DNA from 3 places in the Bacillus sp. F9_6S_D1_P_5 genome. Region 3 is predicted to be linked to each of the others. Evidence: riboswitches for the same ligand, from Rfam matches in the RefSeq annotation. Region 3 holds a riboswitch; each other region holds the start of a gene.
The links. Region 3 has a riboswitch for S-adenosylmethionine ahead of ACUXEY_RS02640 (M20 family metallopeptidase). Riboswitches for the same ligand answer to the same signal wherever they lie in the genome.

Region 1 (5,575 bases), on a different contig from region 3:
ATTAAATACGTATTTCGGTAAATATATTCACGGATTTTGGAATACAAAATTCTCACAAACTGATATGAAGATCCCGACTGAGTGGGGAACGAAAGAAGGAGTTACACCAATCTTCGGTAAGGATGGAACGTTATATTACTTTACTGATTTCACCTCCCCGAAAGAAGGAGTAGATTCTGCGTTAGGTTACTCGCTTATTGATGCGCGTACAGGTAAGTTGTATTACTATAACGGAAAAGAAGTAAAGGGAATTATGGACGGTTCAGCTGCTTCGGAAGTAGTGGATAATTCCTTTAAGAGAGAGAAATGGCATGGAACGATGCCGGTTATTTATAACGTGTACGGTAAACCTTCTTGGATTGTACCTGTTATTGATGACGGAGGTTTAGTACGTGCTCATACAGTTATCTATGCTTCTAACGCGAAAATATTTGCAACAGGTTCGACGCAAAAAGAAGCGCTTGAGAATTATAAAAATGCGCTGAGCGGAAGTGGAGATTCATTTAGACCGACTTCAAGTGGTAAAGAGGCACAAAAAGAAGGCGTTGTAAAACGTGTATATAAAGAAAAATCAGGTGAAAATACAATTGTGTACGTACTGTTAGAGAATGAACAAAAAGTATTTATGATACCTGTGAAAAAATTCCCATATGCTATGTTTACAGAAGTGGGAGATCCAATTCAAATCACATATTTAGATACAGGAGAGGCGATGTCTTCCGTATCTAAATTTGCAAATAGCAATTTGAAAAAGTAAAGCGATAGAAATTCTATCGCTTTTTTTTACAGTATAAAACAGGAAAATGCGCTATACTTGACGTATGTTTATGTTGTAACTATAATTGTTACGATTCATTATGTATAGGAAAGGGTGAACAGAAAAAGTGAATGGAGTTAATCAAGAAATATATAAACCTGTAAAGACAAATAGGTTATGGATGATTCTTGTACTAGGGACACTTACGGCAATTGGGCCGTTATCTATCGATATGTATTTGCCTTCGTTACCGAAATTAACGGATGATTTACAGACAGGTGCATCCCTAGCGCAACTAACATTAACAGCTTGTTTACTTGGGCTTTCAGTAGGGCAATTATTTGTCGGTTCAATTAGTGATATTTATGGAAGGCGCAAACCTCTTATTATTGCTCTTATTATTTATGTTGCTTCTTCTTTACTTTGTGCTATTGCACCTTCTATTTGGAGTTTAGTGTTATTGCGCTTCTTACAAGGGGCTTCAGGATCGGCTGGGATTGTTATATCACGTGCGATGGTACGTGACATGTATTCAGGTTCTGAAATGACGAAGTTTTTCTCACTGCTTATGTTAGTAAACGGAGCAGCGCCTATTTTGGCACCGATTATTGGAGGACAATTGTTACAATTTACAACATGGCGCGGTGTCTTCATCGTTCTTGGAGCAATTAGTGTATTCATGTTAATATCAGCTACTTTCGTATTACGTGAAACATTACCTCCCGAAGAGAGAGAAACGGGTGGATTGTCAGGAACATTGGCGACGTACGGAAAGCTGTTAAAGGATCGTCTGTTTATGGGATATGCATTGTCACAAGGGCTAGTAACGGCGGCAATGTTTGCGTACATTTCAGGCTCACCATTTGTGTTGCAGAACATATACGGAGCGTCGCCACAGCAATTTAGTTTATTCTTTGCAATCAACGGTATCGGTATTATCATTGCTAGTCAGGTAACAGGTCGTTTAGCAGGGAAAGTGAATGAGAAGACATTATTTGTTGCTGGTATTATTATCGCAGCTGTTGGTGGCCTATCTTTATTACTGACAATCGTGCTCGGAATAGGTTTAATTGGTGTTTTATGCTCATTATTCCTTGTCGTATCAAGTGTCGGGGTTGTCTCAACGACTGGGTTCTCGTTAGCGATGAGAAATCAGAAACAAGCTGCAGGAACAGCATCGGCCTTATTAGGATTATTACAGTTCATCTCAGGAGCACTTGTTGCACCGTTAGTAGGTATTGGGGGAAGTAACACCGCATTACCGATGGGGGTTGTAATCGCTCTTTGTGAAATTGGTGCTGTATTATGTTATCTATTTATGGCCAGAAGAAGTGAAAAGCAGTTTGAAATGCAACAAAGACAAAATTTAGAGGCTTAAATTATAAAAAAGAGCTGATTCAAATACGTTTTGAATCAGCTCTTTTTTCATTTCTTTGAAATAACGCATACAGCTTCGTAAGGTGATGCAAAAGTTATTTGCATAAAGTGACGATACTGTGACAAAAATGTAGGCATGTATATTAAGCTATCGTCTTAAGTGTAAAAAGTAGGATGTTCTCGGTATAATAACAAGTGAAGATATAAGAAACTATAATGAGTAGTAGCTGTAGATAAAAGGAGAAGAAGAGATGAAGAAGGTTTTGGGTATTGCTGTAATGGGAAGTATGATCCTTCTAGCGGGATGTAATGGAAATAAAGATACGAAAGAACCGAAAGAAAAGGTAGAGCAATCTACTGAGCAAACAGAAGAGATGAAAGAATACCGTGCAGTACATGAAAAATACGATATGAAAATGAATAAAGAAATTAATAAAGCATTACAGTTATGGGAAGTGGCAAAAGAAAAGGGCGGTAAGGAAATAACGAATGCTACATATAAAGAAGACGTGCAGAAGGTAACAACGGGCATGTTAGAAGATATAGATCACATACGTAAAGAAATTCGTGTGCCGAAGTCGAAAGAACAAGAACATGAAATGTATGTTGGCTTCTTAAATGAAGCAGAACAAGCGATGAAAAAATTACAGAAGTTAGCTAAAGAAGAAGATTCATCTTTGATTCGTGATATAGAAATTAATTTTTCAACAGCATCGACATACTATAAACGTTTTCAAGCAGAAACGAAAAAATAACCTTGCGTATGCGCAAGGTTATTTTTTCTTCTTACCATCTCCGTCTTCATCCTCGGATACTAATGCCTTCTGTTCTTCGTGAAATTCAGAAATGGTTTGACCGGTAATATTATCGCATGGAGTATAAAAAGAAGTGATACGTTTCTTTTTAATAAAGAGTTTATCTCGCATTAACGGGCAGTAAGCTCCCCACCTCAAAATTCAGTGAAAGCAAAGAAGTTAGGTAGGGGATCAACTGCCCGTAAAAGCCCGATTGGTTCAACTAATAATCAGTGGGGGATGAACATCCCCCACTGATTAAAGTTTCACTTTATAGACCCCGATGATGACAAGTATAACGATTGTTAAGGGTAATCCTATAGTAGCAAGAAGTAAGGGATCCATCTTATAACTCCTTTAACAGTATTTCTTTTTATTATAAGTGAAAACCGTAATTTCGATAAACGACATTAAAAACTGATTTTTCTAAATATATCCAATTTGATTGACTTTTCATTTTTTCAGAATTATAATTCGAAATATACAATTTGAACCAAATAATAATATAGCAATTTACTTATCCAGAGAGGTAGAGGGACTGGCCCTATGACACCTCAGCAGCGGGTTCTGTAGTAGGAACACCGTGCTAATTCCAGCAAGCAAGTCTTGAAAGATAAGTGATGGGCCTTCGTTTATTAAGCCTTGATCTTATTTTTTAAGATCAAGGCTTTTTGTATTTTAAGAAGCGGAAAAGTAATAGGAACAAATATGTCAATAAAACAAAGTAAATTCATTTGTTTAGGGGGTTATCGAAGTGTATGTTATTAAAAAACTATCGGTTATGGTTTTCACGCTATGGGTCATTACGACAGTAACATTTTTGATTATGCATATCATTCCTGGGGATCCATTTTCATCAGATGCGAAAATCTTTCCAGAGGAAGTAATACAGAATATGAGGGCGAAGTATCACCTCGATGAACCGTTATGGAATCAATATGTCGCTTATTTAGATGGCGTAGTTCATTTTGATTTTGGTGAATCTGTTCAATCTACAGGTCAAGGTGTATCAGAAATTATAACGACAGGATTTGGTCCGTCAGCAATTATTGGTTTACAAGCACTTATTATTTCATTATTAGTCGGAATTGCAGCAGGTACATTTGCAGCCCTATATCATGGGAAAGTAATTGATTATAGTGTGAGCTTACTTGCGATTCTCGGTATATCTATTCCAAGTTTTATTTTAGCGCCACTATTTATACAAGTATTTGCTATACAGTTTGAATTGTTACCAGTAGCGTCTTGGGGCACATTCGAACATACGGTATTGCCATCCTTCGCATTAGCATTAGGACCAATTGCAGTGATTACGAGATTTGTTCGCTCTAATATGATTGAAGTATTGCAGAGTGATTATATTAAATTAGCAAGAGCGAAAGGTATACCAATTAAGAAGATTATTATAAGGCATGCCCTTCGAAATGCAATTGTTCCAGTTCTTACATTTGTTGGGCCGTTAATGGCTGGACTTTTAACAGGGACTTTCGTTATTGAAAAAATATTTTCCATTCCTGGTCTAGGAAAATATTTTGTAGATAGTATTTTTAACCGGGATTATCCGGTCATTATGGGAACGACGATTTTCTATAGTGCATTATTAATTTCTTGTATTTTCGTTACAGATATTATTCACCGTATTGTTGATCCACGTATTCGTTCTATTACGTAAGGAGGGGGGACATTTAAATGGGAGTTTATGAAATCAATAAACAGTTATTAACGAATGAAGAGAAAAAAGAATTAACGATAAATAAAGAGCAGCAAACGATTAGCCGAAAGAAGGAAGTGTTTCGCAAGTTTATATCAAACCCTATAGCAGTTTTAGGGGCAGTGACGCTATTACTAATTATTGTTTTTTCACTGATTGGCGAAAGTTTAACGTCATTTACTGCGAGTGAACAAGTAAAAGAAGCAACAAACTTACCCCCTAGTAGTGAGCATTGGTTCGGAACAGATGATCTAGGAAGAGACATATGGGCGCGCACCTGGGCTGGAGGGAAAATTTCACTAACAGTTGGATTAGTGGCAGCGGCTCTTGATATAGGAATTGGTGTACTAATCGGTGGCTTTAGTGGATATGTGAGAGGACGTAGTCGCCTTGGAACGTTAATTGATGAGTGGATTGTACGAGGGATTGAAGTGTTATACGGTATCCCATATTTATTAATTGTTATTTTATTATTAATCGTTATGAAACCAGGGCTTTTTACAATTATTATTGCCCTTGCATTAACAGGATGGATTGGCATGGCACGTCTCGTTAGGGCACAAGTATTATCCTTAAAGCAAAGAGAATTTGTTATTGCAGCAGAGCGATTAGGTACATCGCATATGAAGATTATATACGGACACATCATTCCGAATTTAACAGGCATTATTATCGTAAATTTATCATTTACAATTCCGGCAGCTATTTTCTCAGAATCATTTTTAAGCTTTATCGGACTTGGAGTACAATCACCGGCAGCGAGCTGGGGAACGATGACGAACGATGCACTCGGGACATTACTGAGCGGAGAATGGTGGCAATTATTCTTCCCAGCAATCATGATTGCGCTCATTATGTTTGCATTTAATGCAATTGGTGATGGTTTGCAAGATGCAATTGATCCAAAAATCGTAAAAAGGAATCGAAAGGAGAAAA
Region 2 (5,575 bases), on a different contig from region 3:
ATGAACCACCAACAGTAAAAATATTTTGCGACTGCATTACTTGAACCGCAAGACCATACGGATTGATTTTCTTTTGAATGTCATTCCATGTGACACCGCTTTGTACCCTAATCCTCTTCTTCTCCGGATTAAACTCTAATATTTCATTATATCCTTTCATATCAAGCATCGTACCGTTCGGATAATACGTCTGTCCGCCTTGGCTATGTTGCATACCTGCGATAGAAATTTTCTCCCCAGAAACATTTGCATCTTGCACAACCTGTTTTAATGAAATTTCATCTTCAGCACTTTCAACACGTTTTATTTTCGTCGGGAGTAACTTTCCTACATCGCTCATAATCGGATGATTTAATTGCTCTTTATATGTATTTACAGATGTCGCAAGCAACACTGTATAAGCCATCATAACCACCGCTATCTTTCTTTTTTTCAAATGACACTCTCCTCTTCTACATCTTTTCCTCTTCATATTGTACCTATTTTCCTATGAAGAAAGTATACAAAAAAGAGGGCACCTTATTTTAGGTCCCCTCATCAAAACTGTTACTTTGCTGCTGGCAATTGTATTGGGTCAAACTTTTCGTACGACGTATACTTTGCGTTCGTAATAATGTGTGCTTTATCCTTGCCATTACTACTCATAATCATGTCTATCTTTGCTGATTCATATTTAAAATCTTTTGTAATGATATATTCTGCATCCACTTCTTCTATTTTCGCATTTTGTGCTTGTAACATTTTCTTCTGCGTTTCATCCATGCTAGTTAACATACTTTCTGTTTCTTTCCCTTTTAATGTAAATTTCAGTTTATATTTATCTCCGCTTTTCTCCATCTTCATTTTATCTAAAACTACTTCCGGTACTTCTAATTTATCTATAATATCTTGAGTCGCTTTCATTCCACCAGCGTTTAATTGCTCCTCTGGTACGGTTATAACTTCTCCTGTATTAGGATTTTTCACCTCACCAGCAACTTTACCATCCACAGTATACACTACAACATCTGTACCGGAAATATTCATTTCAGAACGAGAATTCTTTGTCTTTGGCTCTAATTGCATCTTAGCCTTTAATATATCCATCTCTGTTCCCTCAGCTTTTACCCCTACACCATATGTCATCGTTACATGCTCTTCATTTTTAAAAGCTTCGTTCGTTTTCTTGAAAACATCCTTCGCTGCTAATTCCTTTTCTTTTTGAACTGATTCTTTTTTCGGTTCATCCATCTTTGCTGTTTTCTCATTACTACACCCTGCCCCTAGACTGATTGCAAGTACTAAACTTGAAACAAAAATAATTTTTTTCATAATGTCGCCCCCTTTCCAAAAATAATATCACCTCTTTTCCTATGAAATCTATATAATTTTTAATCTATATTCTCTATATAGCGACATGTTTAATGAAGATTTTAAATATGATATAAATAACAACAACTCATTTCAGGAGGTCATTATGAAAGCAATTATTTGCACAAAGTATGGACCACCTAACGTTCTTCAGCTTCAAAATATAGAGAAACCTACGCCTAAAAAGAACGAAGTATTAGTTAAAATTCACGCAACAAGTGTATCGACTGGAGATTGTAGAATACGCGGTTTTAATAGTCCCCTCTTATTTTGGATTCCTATGCGGATCATATTAGGTTTCAGAAAACCGAGAAACCCTATACTTGGTGTAGAATTAGCTGGAGAAATTGAGGAAATTGGAACAGATGTAACTCAATTTAAAAAAGGTGATCCTATTTTTGCATTAACAGAACTAAACCTCGGCGGTTACGCCGAGTACACATGCGTACATGAAAGTGGATTAATAACATTAAAACCTACCAATGTGACGTATGAAGAAGCGGCAGTTATTCCTTTTGGTGGAACTTCAGCATTGCATTTCCTGAGAAAGGGCCTTATAAAAAAAGGGCAACAAGTGCTCATATATGGTGCCTCAGGATCGGTAGGAACAGCTGCTGTACAACTTGCTAAATATTTCGGTGCGACCGTTACGGCTGTTTGTAGTAATTCAAATTTTGAACTCGTTCAATCTTTAGGAGCTGATAAAGTAATTGATTATACGAAAGAAGATTTTACTAAGAGGCGCGAGCGCTACGATATTATATTTGATGCAGTTGGGAAGTATAAAAAATCCCTTTGTACAAATACATTAACACCCAATGGAAAATATGTATCTGTTAATGGAATGATGGCAAAGGTAAGTAAAGAGGATATGATTCTACTAAAAGAACTAACTGAAACAGAACATTTAAAACCTGTTATTGATAGAACTTACCGATTAGAAGAAATTTCTGAAGCGCATATGTATGTGGAAAAGGGACATAAAAAAGGTAACGTTTCGATTACCTTAAAATAAAATATATTCAGAAAATAACATTGACAATTCTTTTTGTAAGATTTACTATTAGTACCATATTAAAAAACTACATACACATACTCTTATCAAGAGTGGCGGAGGGACTGGCCCGATGATGCCCGGCAACCGAGCTTATGACGTATAAGCTAAGGTGCTAATTCCTGCAAAACGAGTTTTCGTTTTGGAAGATAAGAGAGGATCCTATTTTGTCTATTCGGCACCTCTCTTATTTTTGAGAGGTGCTTTTTATTTTGGAACGTATATGAAGGGGGAACTATAGATGAAAAAAGTATTATTGAGCATTGTAAGTGGAGCGGTATTATTGTTAGGTGCATGTGGTGCTAATTCCGATAAAGAGGTAAAAACGTTAGATGAGAAAAAGATTACTGTCGGCGTAACGGGTGGACCGCATGAACAAATTTTTGAAAAGGTGAAAGAAGTGGCAGCGAAAGACGGACTCGAAATTGATGTAAAAGTATTTAATGATTATGTAGCACCAAACGTATCTTTAGATGAAAAAAGCCTCGATGTAAATAGCTATCAAACGAAATCATATTTAGACGTATTTAAAGCTGAACGCAATATGAAATTAACTGAAGTATTTTCAACAGTAACATTCCCTATGGGCGTATATTCTAAAAGCTTAAAAGATGTAAAAGACTTAAAAGAGGGCGATGCGATTGCTGTGCCAAATGATCCAACGAATGAACTTCGAGCTTTAAAGCTATTTGAAAAAGCAGGTGTTTTAAAAGTGGATCCAAAGGCTACAGAAAAAGCGACTGCGAAAGATGTAATTGAAAATCCGAAAAATTTAAAGATTGTTGAATTAGAGGCATCTCAATTACCGACACAACTAAGTGAAGTGAAAGCAGCTGCAATTAATACAAACTTTGCATTAGGTGCAAAATTAAGCCCTGCGAAAGATTCTATCTTCCGTGAAGGAAAAGATTCACCATATGTGAACTGGGTCGTTGTTCGTACTGAAAATAAAGATGATGCCGTTGTAAATAAATTAAAGAAAGCTTATCAATCTAAAGAAGTAAAAGAATTTATCGAGAAAAAATTTGATGGTTCTGTTTTACCGTCTTGGTAGGAGCTGACGATAATGATTGAATTAAAAAATGTATCCAAAGTATTTACAACAAAAAAGGGGAATGTGGAAGCTCTTAAACCTACTTCCCTCCAAGTAAAAAGGGGCGAAGTATTTGGAATCATTGGATATAGCGGCGCTGGTAAAAGTACATTAATTCGATGTGTAAATTTATTAGAAAAACCAACGACAGGAAATATCATTGTCAACGATCAAGACTTAACAACTTTATCAGCAAAGGAACTTGCAAAAGCGCGACAAAAAATCGGGATGATTTTTCAAGGATTCAATTTACTTAAAACTGTTACCGTTTATGAAAATATTGCATTACCGTTACGCCTTGCTGGCATTCCAAAAACGGAGATCGAAAAAAGAGTAGAAAAATATTTACGCATTGTCGACCTTTTCAACCGAAAAGATGCCTATCCGAGTGAACTTTCTGGTGGTCAGAAACAACGTGTTGCCATTGCACGTGCACTATCCCATGAACCAGAAGTGTTATTAAGCGACGAAGCAACGAGCGCTTTAGACCCAGAAACAACGGAATCTATTCTTGATCTATTATTAAAGATTAATGAAGAAATTGGGATCACAATTTTATTAATTACACATGAAATGAATGTCATCCAGCGTATATGTGACCGAGTTGCTGTCATGGAACATGGAGCAGTAGTTGAAAGCGGGACTGTGAAGGATATATTCACAAACCCACAACATGCAACAACGAAAAAATTCGTAAATAGTGCATTTGCAGCGAAGATTCCTGAAGACGTACAGAAAGAGCTACAAAGAACCGGAGAAATCGTAACACTTTCATTTATAGGAACTTCTCCTGGCGAACCAGCGTTAGCTATCGCTACAAAACGTTTTCAAGTGTATCCGAATATTTTATCCGGTAATATTACACAGTTAAAACATGAAGCATATGGGAAACTGATCATTCATATGCAAGGTGAAAAAACTGAAGTAGACCGTGCTTTATCATTTTTACAAGAGCAAGGGATCATCGTAGAAGGAGGTAGAACAGATTATGGGAAACAAGTCCTTTTTGGATGAATGGGGTAAAGTCATATGGGAAGCAACCATTCAAACATTTCAAATGACATCTATTTCACTATTCATCTCTATCCTTATTGCACTACCACTTGGCGTCACACTTGTTTTAATGAGACCTGGTGGGCAGCACGAAAATAAAATCATTTATCCAATTCTGGATACAATTATTAATATCATTCGCTCTCTTCCGTTTATCATTCTACTATTCTTTATTTTACCTTTTACAAAGTTTCTAATGGGAACATCGATTGGTGTGCAAGGTGTCATCGTACCACTTGTCGTATTCACGGCCCCTTATATTGCAAGGTTAATGGAAACGGCTTTATTAGAAGTGGATCGTGGTGTTATTGAAGCTTATCAAGCGATGGGCATTTCTACTATAAAAATCATTTGGCACGTTATGGTGAAAGAAGCTCGTCCCTCCCTTGTACTTGGGTTAACAATCGCAACAATCGGCTTAATTGGCGCAACAGCAATGGCTGGACTTGTAGGTGCTGGCGGTCTTGGTGATTTAGCATATCGATTTGGGCATTTACGATACGAACCGGAAGTAATGTATGCAACCGTCTTTATTTTAATTATCCTCGTTCAAGGGTTACAGTCTTTAGGTAACGGTGTTGCACGAAGATTGAAAAAGGATTAAAAAAGAAGGTATCTCACCCTAGTGAGATACCTTCTTTTTATCTTTTAAACCCACCTTCAGAATGAATAACTTGTCCCGTAATCCATTCTGCTTCTTCACTTACTAAAAACTTAATGAGTCTTGCTGCATCCTTCGGCTCACCAATTCTACCAAAAGGAAACATCGGCTTTAATCCTTGCTTTATCTCCTCAGTCATCCACCCTGTACTAGTTGGGCCTGGATTAATTGCATTCACTGTTATTCCTAGGTGAGCTACCTCAGCTGACAACGTACTCGTAAGGGCGTCAATTGCTCCCTTCGTTGTTGCATACGCTAGTTCTCCTGCCATAGGTCCTTGAAATTGTCCCGACGTCATGTTCACAATTCTACCACCAGATTTCTTATCAAACCCTCGGGCAAATTGACTACTTAACAATGTAGT
Region 3 (5,575 bases):
AATCAAATACGAGAAATTTTGTTTCTGATTGTTCTTGGTATAAGCCATATGCAATTGCCGCAGCTGTCGGTTCACTAATGAGGCGTTCTACTGTTAATCCTGCTATTTCCGCTGCACGTTTCGTTGATTTTCTCTGCGTATCATTGAAATAGGCAGGGACACTAATTACAGTACCGGTAACCTCTTCATTTAAATACGCTTCTGCGTCTTGTTTCAAAGATTTAATAATAAAAGATGATAGTTCTTCAGATGAAAAAGTATATGTACCTAACTCATATTTTTTCTCTGTTCCTATAAAACGTTTAAAAGTTGCTGCTGTTAGTTGTGGATGCGTAATAAGTCGTTCTTTCGCAATACGCCCGACTAAAATTTCACCCGTTTCATCTATACTAACTACCGATGGTGTGAGAAATTCACCTAAAACATTAGGAATAAGCTTTGCACCATCTTCCGACCATGTCGCTACTAAACTATTAGTTGTCCCTAAATCAATTCCAATTATCGCCATACTAATCCCCTCTCTTTTTACTATATTTTACTATACCATTACAAATAGGAAAAGTATGTAAGAAACTAATAATACTGAACTTTCTAAATGTAAAAAACCTATTTTAATCTAGTTAAATGAAATACTTTGTTAAGTTATAAAAAAGATACTTATTTTATAATAGAATCGTTTAAAACTGCCAGTCATTGAAATTTCATTCCCAATCCATCCTTAGGCTCTCTTCCATCTAAATACAAAAACCACACAGGAATAACCGCTACTCGCTATACGCTCATCACCCAAATTTTATTTACTAAAAAACATGTACGGTGTACTTTAGCAGCAAAGTATACGTTAGCTTCCTGAAACTGTTCCCTCCTAAACTTTATCACTTCTACAAAATTACACATACAAAAACGCTATTCTCTCCTATGATTCAACGGAAAAAAATAGCGTTTTTAAATGGTATTTTATTAGCTTGTTATTGATTTACAAGCTTCTTTAATAATTGATCATTCATTATGCATAGTTGTATTTGAAATCATACGAAATACTTTCACATAGAAAACTGCACTAACAAGGGTACAAAGTAATATAATTCCGAACACAACAATTGGAGATAGCCATGTAGAAAATACAATCATTATTGGTGCAATAAAACGCCCAATGGTAAACTGTAAATTAGATGCTGCCATATACTGTCCTCTAGAATTTTCAGGTGCATATTTACTGACAAAACTATGCACAACTGGCGAACGAATCAATTCCCCAATAGTTAATATTGCCATAAAGCCAAACAGTAACCATATATTCGTCGTTAGACCTATTAAAAACATACCGGTTCCAAATAAAACATTAGAGACAATTAAAACATTTCGGTCGCTCCAATTCTCAAAGTATTTTGCAACAGGTAAAGAACATAAAACAAATAAAATCCCATTCAACCCCATCATCCATCCGAAAATTTCAGTATTACTTAGAGAGAATGAACCAGTACTCCATGAGAAAAGAGATTGTGTTGGTACAAATTCTTTTACATATAACGCAAGGTAAAGATCGAGTTGCATGAAAGCTATCATAATGAATATTCCAGCAACTATATAAAGAGCGAAAATTTTATCACTAAAGATTTTCGTATAATTATTCCATTGTTCTTTAAAGATTTTCGATATTTTGTTTTTGTCCCTATTATTTTTAGAAGCTTTTGGAAACGTTTCTCTAATTATGAAATAGATTGCTATAAAATAAATAAATGTAACAATTGTACAAGTCCATAACAATTCACTTCGATAATGAAAGAAGAAAAATGAACCTAACACTGGTCCAAATACAGCACCAATATTATTTGCTGTAACAAAAGTGGCAAAGACTACCCTTCTATCCTTTTCTGGCACTATATCAGCTATCATTGCAGAACTTGCTGGACTGTATATTGCCCCGCTAATTCCAATACCGATATAGGCTAAATAATTAATCCAATGTGAATGAGATAAAGCAAAAACCGCAAACATTGCTACTTGTATGATTGTGCCTAATAGCATGACAGGTCGACGCCCTAATCGATCAGCTAAATATCCACCTAACAAATTACCTATTATGCCTACAAGAGGTATAATTGCCATTAAAATTCCGCCAATTGCTTTACCAAAAGCATCGCTATAGTATATTGCCATAAACGGAAAATACATCCAAAACAATGTATTGAACATAGTTTCGCCAATCAATCTAGTTTTTAAATTTCTGTCCCAAGATAACCATTTCAACGTAATACATCCCCTATTTTAACTTGTCAAATATTCACTATACATTCTATAAACTGTCAGTCCAAGGGAAATATAATAACATAAATTGAATTTATTTTACAAATTAATATAGAAATATAAATTTTAATTACAACACATTCTCTAGTTATTATCCTTTAATGCAATTCGAACTCACAGATCACCGTTACTATTAAACTAGACTAGACCAGATTTAAGATATCACTAAAGAAATAAATGATTCATAAATAGAAAAGAACATTGATTTTTCAATGTTCTTTTCTATTATTTCTGCATATGAATTAGATTTATATTCGAAAAAGCGCCTTACCCTTGATTCCTCTGCGCCTCTTTAAACTCCTCCTTCACCTTATCTAACAATCCTTCTTCCGTAATTAATCGATACGCCGTATTTGCTAGTGCTTTTGCTGATGTAATTAACGCTTTGTCTCCAAGTTCTGAACGTGCTGCTTCTCTAAATTCATTCGTATGTGCAATTAAATCGTCTGAACCAATTTTAATGTACGGATGAATGGTCGGTACGACTTGACTTACGTTTCCTGCGTCTGTTGAGCCGATGCCAAATCTTTCTTTCCGATTTACGTCTTCACCTTGTAATTCTAGCTCTTCGGCTACGACTTCATTAAATGTTTTTGTTACGAGTAGTTCATCGATTTCATTTTGGAATTGATGAATTTTCACTTTCGTACCTGTTGCTAATGCTGCTCCCTCTGCGATATTTCTTACTTTCTCTGTTATTTCCGCACATCTTTTTCTCGTTGCTGCGCGGATGAAGAATCTTGCTGCAGCGTAGTCAGGAATAATGTTAGGTGCTTTTCCGCCCTCAGTAATAACGCCATGAATTTTCACATCTGACGGAAGTTGTTGGCGAAGTGCGTTAATGCTGTTATACAGCTGAATGACCGCATCTAATGCGTTAATTCCTTCTTCTGGTGAAGCTGCGGCGTGAGCTGCTTTTCCGTAAAAATGAAAATCAAGTGGATCGACTGCTAGTGATGGACTCGTTGTCGCTGTTTTTCCACTCGGATGAATCATAAGTGCCGCATCAATATCTTTAAATAAACCAGCCTTTACATAACTCGCTTTTGCACTACCGTTTGGTCCTCCTTCTTCAGCTGGTGTTCCAAACACGACAACTTCTCCCCCAATTTCTTCAAGCGTTTCTGATAATGCGATTGCTGCCGCAACGCTAATTGTGCCAATTAAATTGTGACCACACGCATGACCAAGTCCTGGTAAAGCGTCATACTCAGCTAAAAATGCGATAACTGGTCCTTGTTTTCCTGAGCTTTTTCGCGCGATAAAACCTGTTTCATGTCCAGCTATATTGTGCTGCAACTGAAACCCTGCGCTCCCTAGCAATAAACTTAACGTTCTTGATGCGTAAAACTCTTGGTTACCTATCTCCGGATTCGCATGAATATCATGACTTGTTTCTATGTACTTTTCCTTATTTCTTTCAATACTCTCTTCGATTGTTTTTCTTTGTGACGTTACTCCAGTAGCTCCCATTTTTCTTCCCCCTTATATTTTCACGTAAAAAAGCCTCTTTCTAAAAGATAGAAAGAGGCTTCTGCATATACAGTCAAAATGAGCTTCTTTCTTATCTTTCAAGTTACCTTGCTGGAATTGGCACAGTATTCATAATGAATCCGCTGCCGAGGTGTCATAGGGCCAGTCCCTCAACCTCTCGCGATAAGAATTTTCATAAAATTATATTAAATTACATTCATTCTAAGTTCATTCTGATTAAAAGTCAAGGAATTCCTATCCGAATTTACCGGATATCTAAAAACCCTTTTAATACACCAATTGTTTCTGGTGCTTGCAGTCTTGCACATACGTACGGAAATTCCGTACTACCTTCAAACATCATTTGGGATGTGAGTGGCGCGCCTGCCCAGAAGATTTCATCATCAATTACGATAAATGGGAATGCTTTGTTTTGTCTTTGTAACTTTACATTTTTTAATGGAACTGGTCCATCACTATACACTGTTATTTGCGCATTTGTACGCATTAATGCTTGCCATACTCGCTTATCCACTTGTTTTGTACTTGGAAGTGAAATAATAATTTTTCGTTTTGCGGCTAAAATATCTTTCAATAACCCTTTCGGCTCTTCAAGATTCATTTCCATAAACCAACGTAATCGTTTCGAAATTTTTCGCTCCCACAATTGTCTTGATGTCGTGCGATCATACACATCTCCGTGACGTTCTATATGAGCTGTTAATTGCGATAACGCTTGTTTTCTCGAAAGATTTTTACGCATATAATGACAATCTGATAGTTGAATGAACTTCCCTCTCGCCCTTGTCACTGCTACATTGACGAGGCGATGATTTTTATGGTCAAAGAATAATACACCAGGTCGTTCTTGCGGATAACTATCCACTGTATCAAATATCATCATATCTCTTTCAGACCCTTGAAACTTATGAACTGTTGCTGCTAAAACTGGTATATTTTGATATTTCGTTCTCTGCAATATTTCCCTGATACACGTTGATAAGAAACGGGATTGTGCTCTGTAAGGTGTAACAACACCGATCGATTGAACACCGTCTAACAATCCAATTAACATCATTTGCATCGCTACTAAACCAGACATAATGTTAAAACGAGAACCAGATGCAGCGTCTTTTAACGAAAAAGCGCCCATTAATCCCGTATCAAATAAAACACTCGCCTCATTTGCGAACGGTTGTAGTTGCGCAAGTTCTTTTCGCTCTGAAACAGACGGATGATCATATACTCTATTTTTATAAATAAATGAGTTTGTAAACTTCGAAATATCTGCATGCATACGCCTTTGCTCCTGCAACATGAAGAGGTTTGGATGTGCTTCTGATTTATTGACAGACTCAACAATTCCAGCATGATAAAACATATCTTCCCCAAGCCATTTTCGAACGAGTTCATGGTTCGCCATCGCAATTGGAGGTAACTGTAAAAAGTCCCCACAAACGACGATGCGTTTTCCAAGTGAAGCAGCTAATGCAATTTGCGGAACATATGCCATACTCACTTCATCTACGACAACTAAATCAAATGTACGCTCATAAATAAGTGAATCAATGGCACATTTCGATAAAGTTGCGCCGATTACTTTCGCATTTTCAATGTATTCTTTTTCTACTTCTTTAATTTTCGCTTTTTGCTTTCGAAGGTCACTTTCAATCTCTTGTATACGCTTCTTATCAGCAGAAGTCGCTTTATACGATAAAATCTTTTCGCGAAGATCTTGTCGTGTTTCTTCTAAATAGAGTCTTTCTTCTCCCCAAGATCCGTTCGTCGTTTCAAC

Region 1: another riboswitch for S-adenosylmethionine. It lies ahead of ACUXEY_RS23395 (ABC transporter permease); the one in region 3 lies ahead of ACUXEY_RS02640 (M20 family metallopeptidase).
Region 2: another riboswitch for S-adenosylmethionine. It lies ahead of ACUXEY_RS23440 (MetQ/NlpA family ABC transporter substrate-binding protein); the one in region 3 lies ahead of ACUXEY_RS02640 (M20 family metallopeptidase).

The regions. Positions count from the first base shown of each region.
Region 1 is NZ_JBTREW010000024.1:41,410-46,984, reverse strand. Features, by position in the region: gene ACUXEY_RS23415 (DUF3981 domain-containing protein) at 1-757, shown strand, start outside; gene ACUXEY_RS23410 (multidrug effflux MFS transporter) at 885-2,135, shown strand; gene ACUXEY_RS23405 (hypothetical protein) at 2,386-2,889, shown strand; gene ACUXEY_RS23400 (DUF3951 domain-containing protein) at 2,908-3,060, opposite strand; SAM riboswitch class I at 3,443-3,548, shown strand; gene ACUXEY_RS23395 (ABC transporter permease) at 3,683-4,600, shown strand; gene ACUXEY_RS23390 (ABC transporter permease) at 4,618-5,575, shown strand, end outside.
Region 2 is NZ_JBTREW010000024.1:49,556-55,130, forward strand. Features, by position in the region: gene ACUXEY_RS23425 (FAD-binding protein) at 1-436, opposite strand, end outside; gene ACUXEY_RS23430 (DUF6612 family protein) at 547-1,311, opposite strand; gene ACUXEY_RS23435 (NAD(P)-dependent alcohol dehydrogenase) at 1,457-2,365, shown strand; SAM riboswitch class I at 2,446-2,560, shown strand; gene ACUXEY_RS23440 (MetQ/NlpA family ABC transporter substrate-binding protein) at 2,646-3,458, shown strand; gene ACUXEY_RS23445 (methionine ABC transporter ATP-binding protein) at 3,471-4,511, shown strand; gene ACUXEY_RS23450 (methionine ABC transporter permease) at 4,486-5,154, shown strand; gene ACUXEY_RS23455 (SDR family oxidoreductase) at 5,192-5,575, opposite strand, start outside.
Region 3 is NZ_JBTREW010000001.1:533,273-538,847, reverse strand. Features, by position in the region: gene hscC (molecular chaperone HscC) at 1-508, opposite strand, end outside; gene ACUXEY_RS02645 (MDR family MFS transporter) at 1,000-2,250, opposite strand; gene ACUXEY_RS02640 (M20 family metallopeptidase) at 2,575-3,780, opposite strand; SAM riboswitch class I at 3,869-3,970, opposite strand; gene ACUXEY_RS02635 (AAA domain-containing protein) at 4,046-5,575, opposite strand, start outside.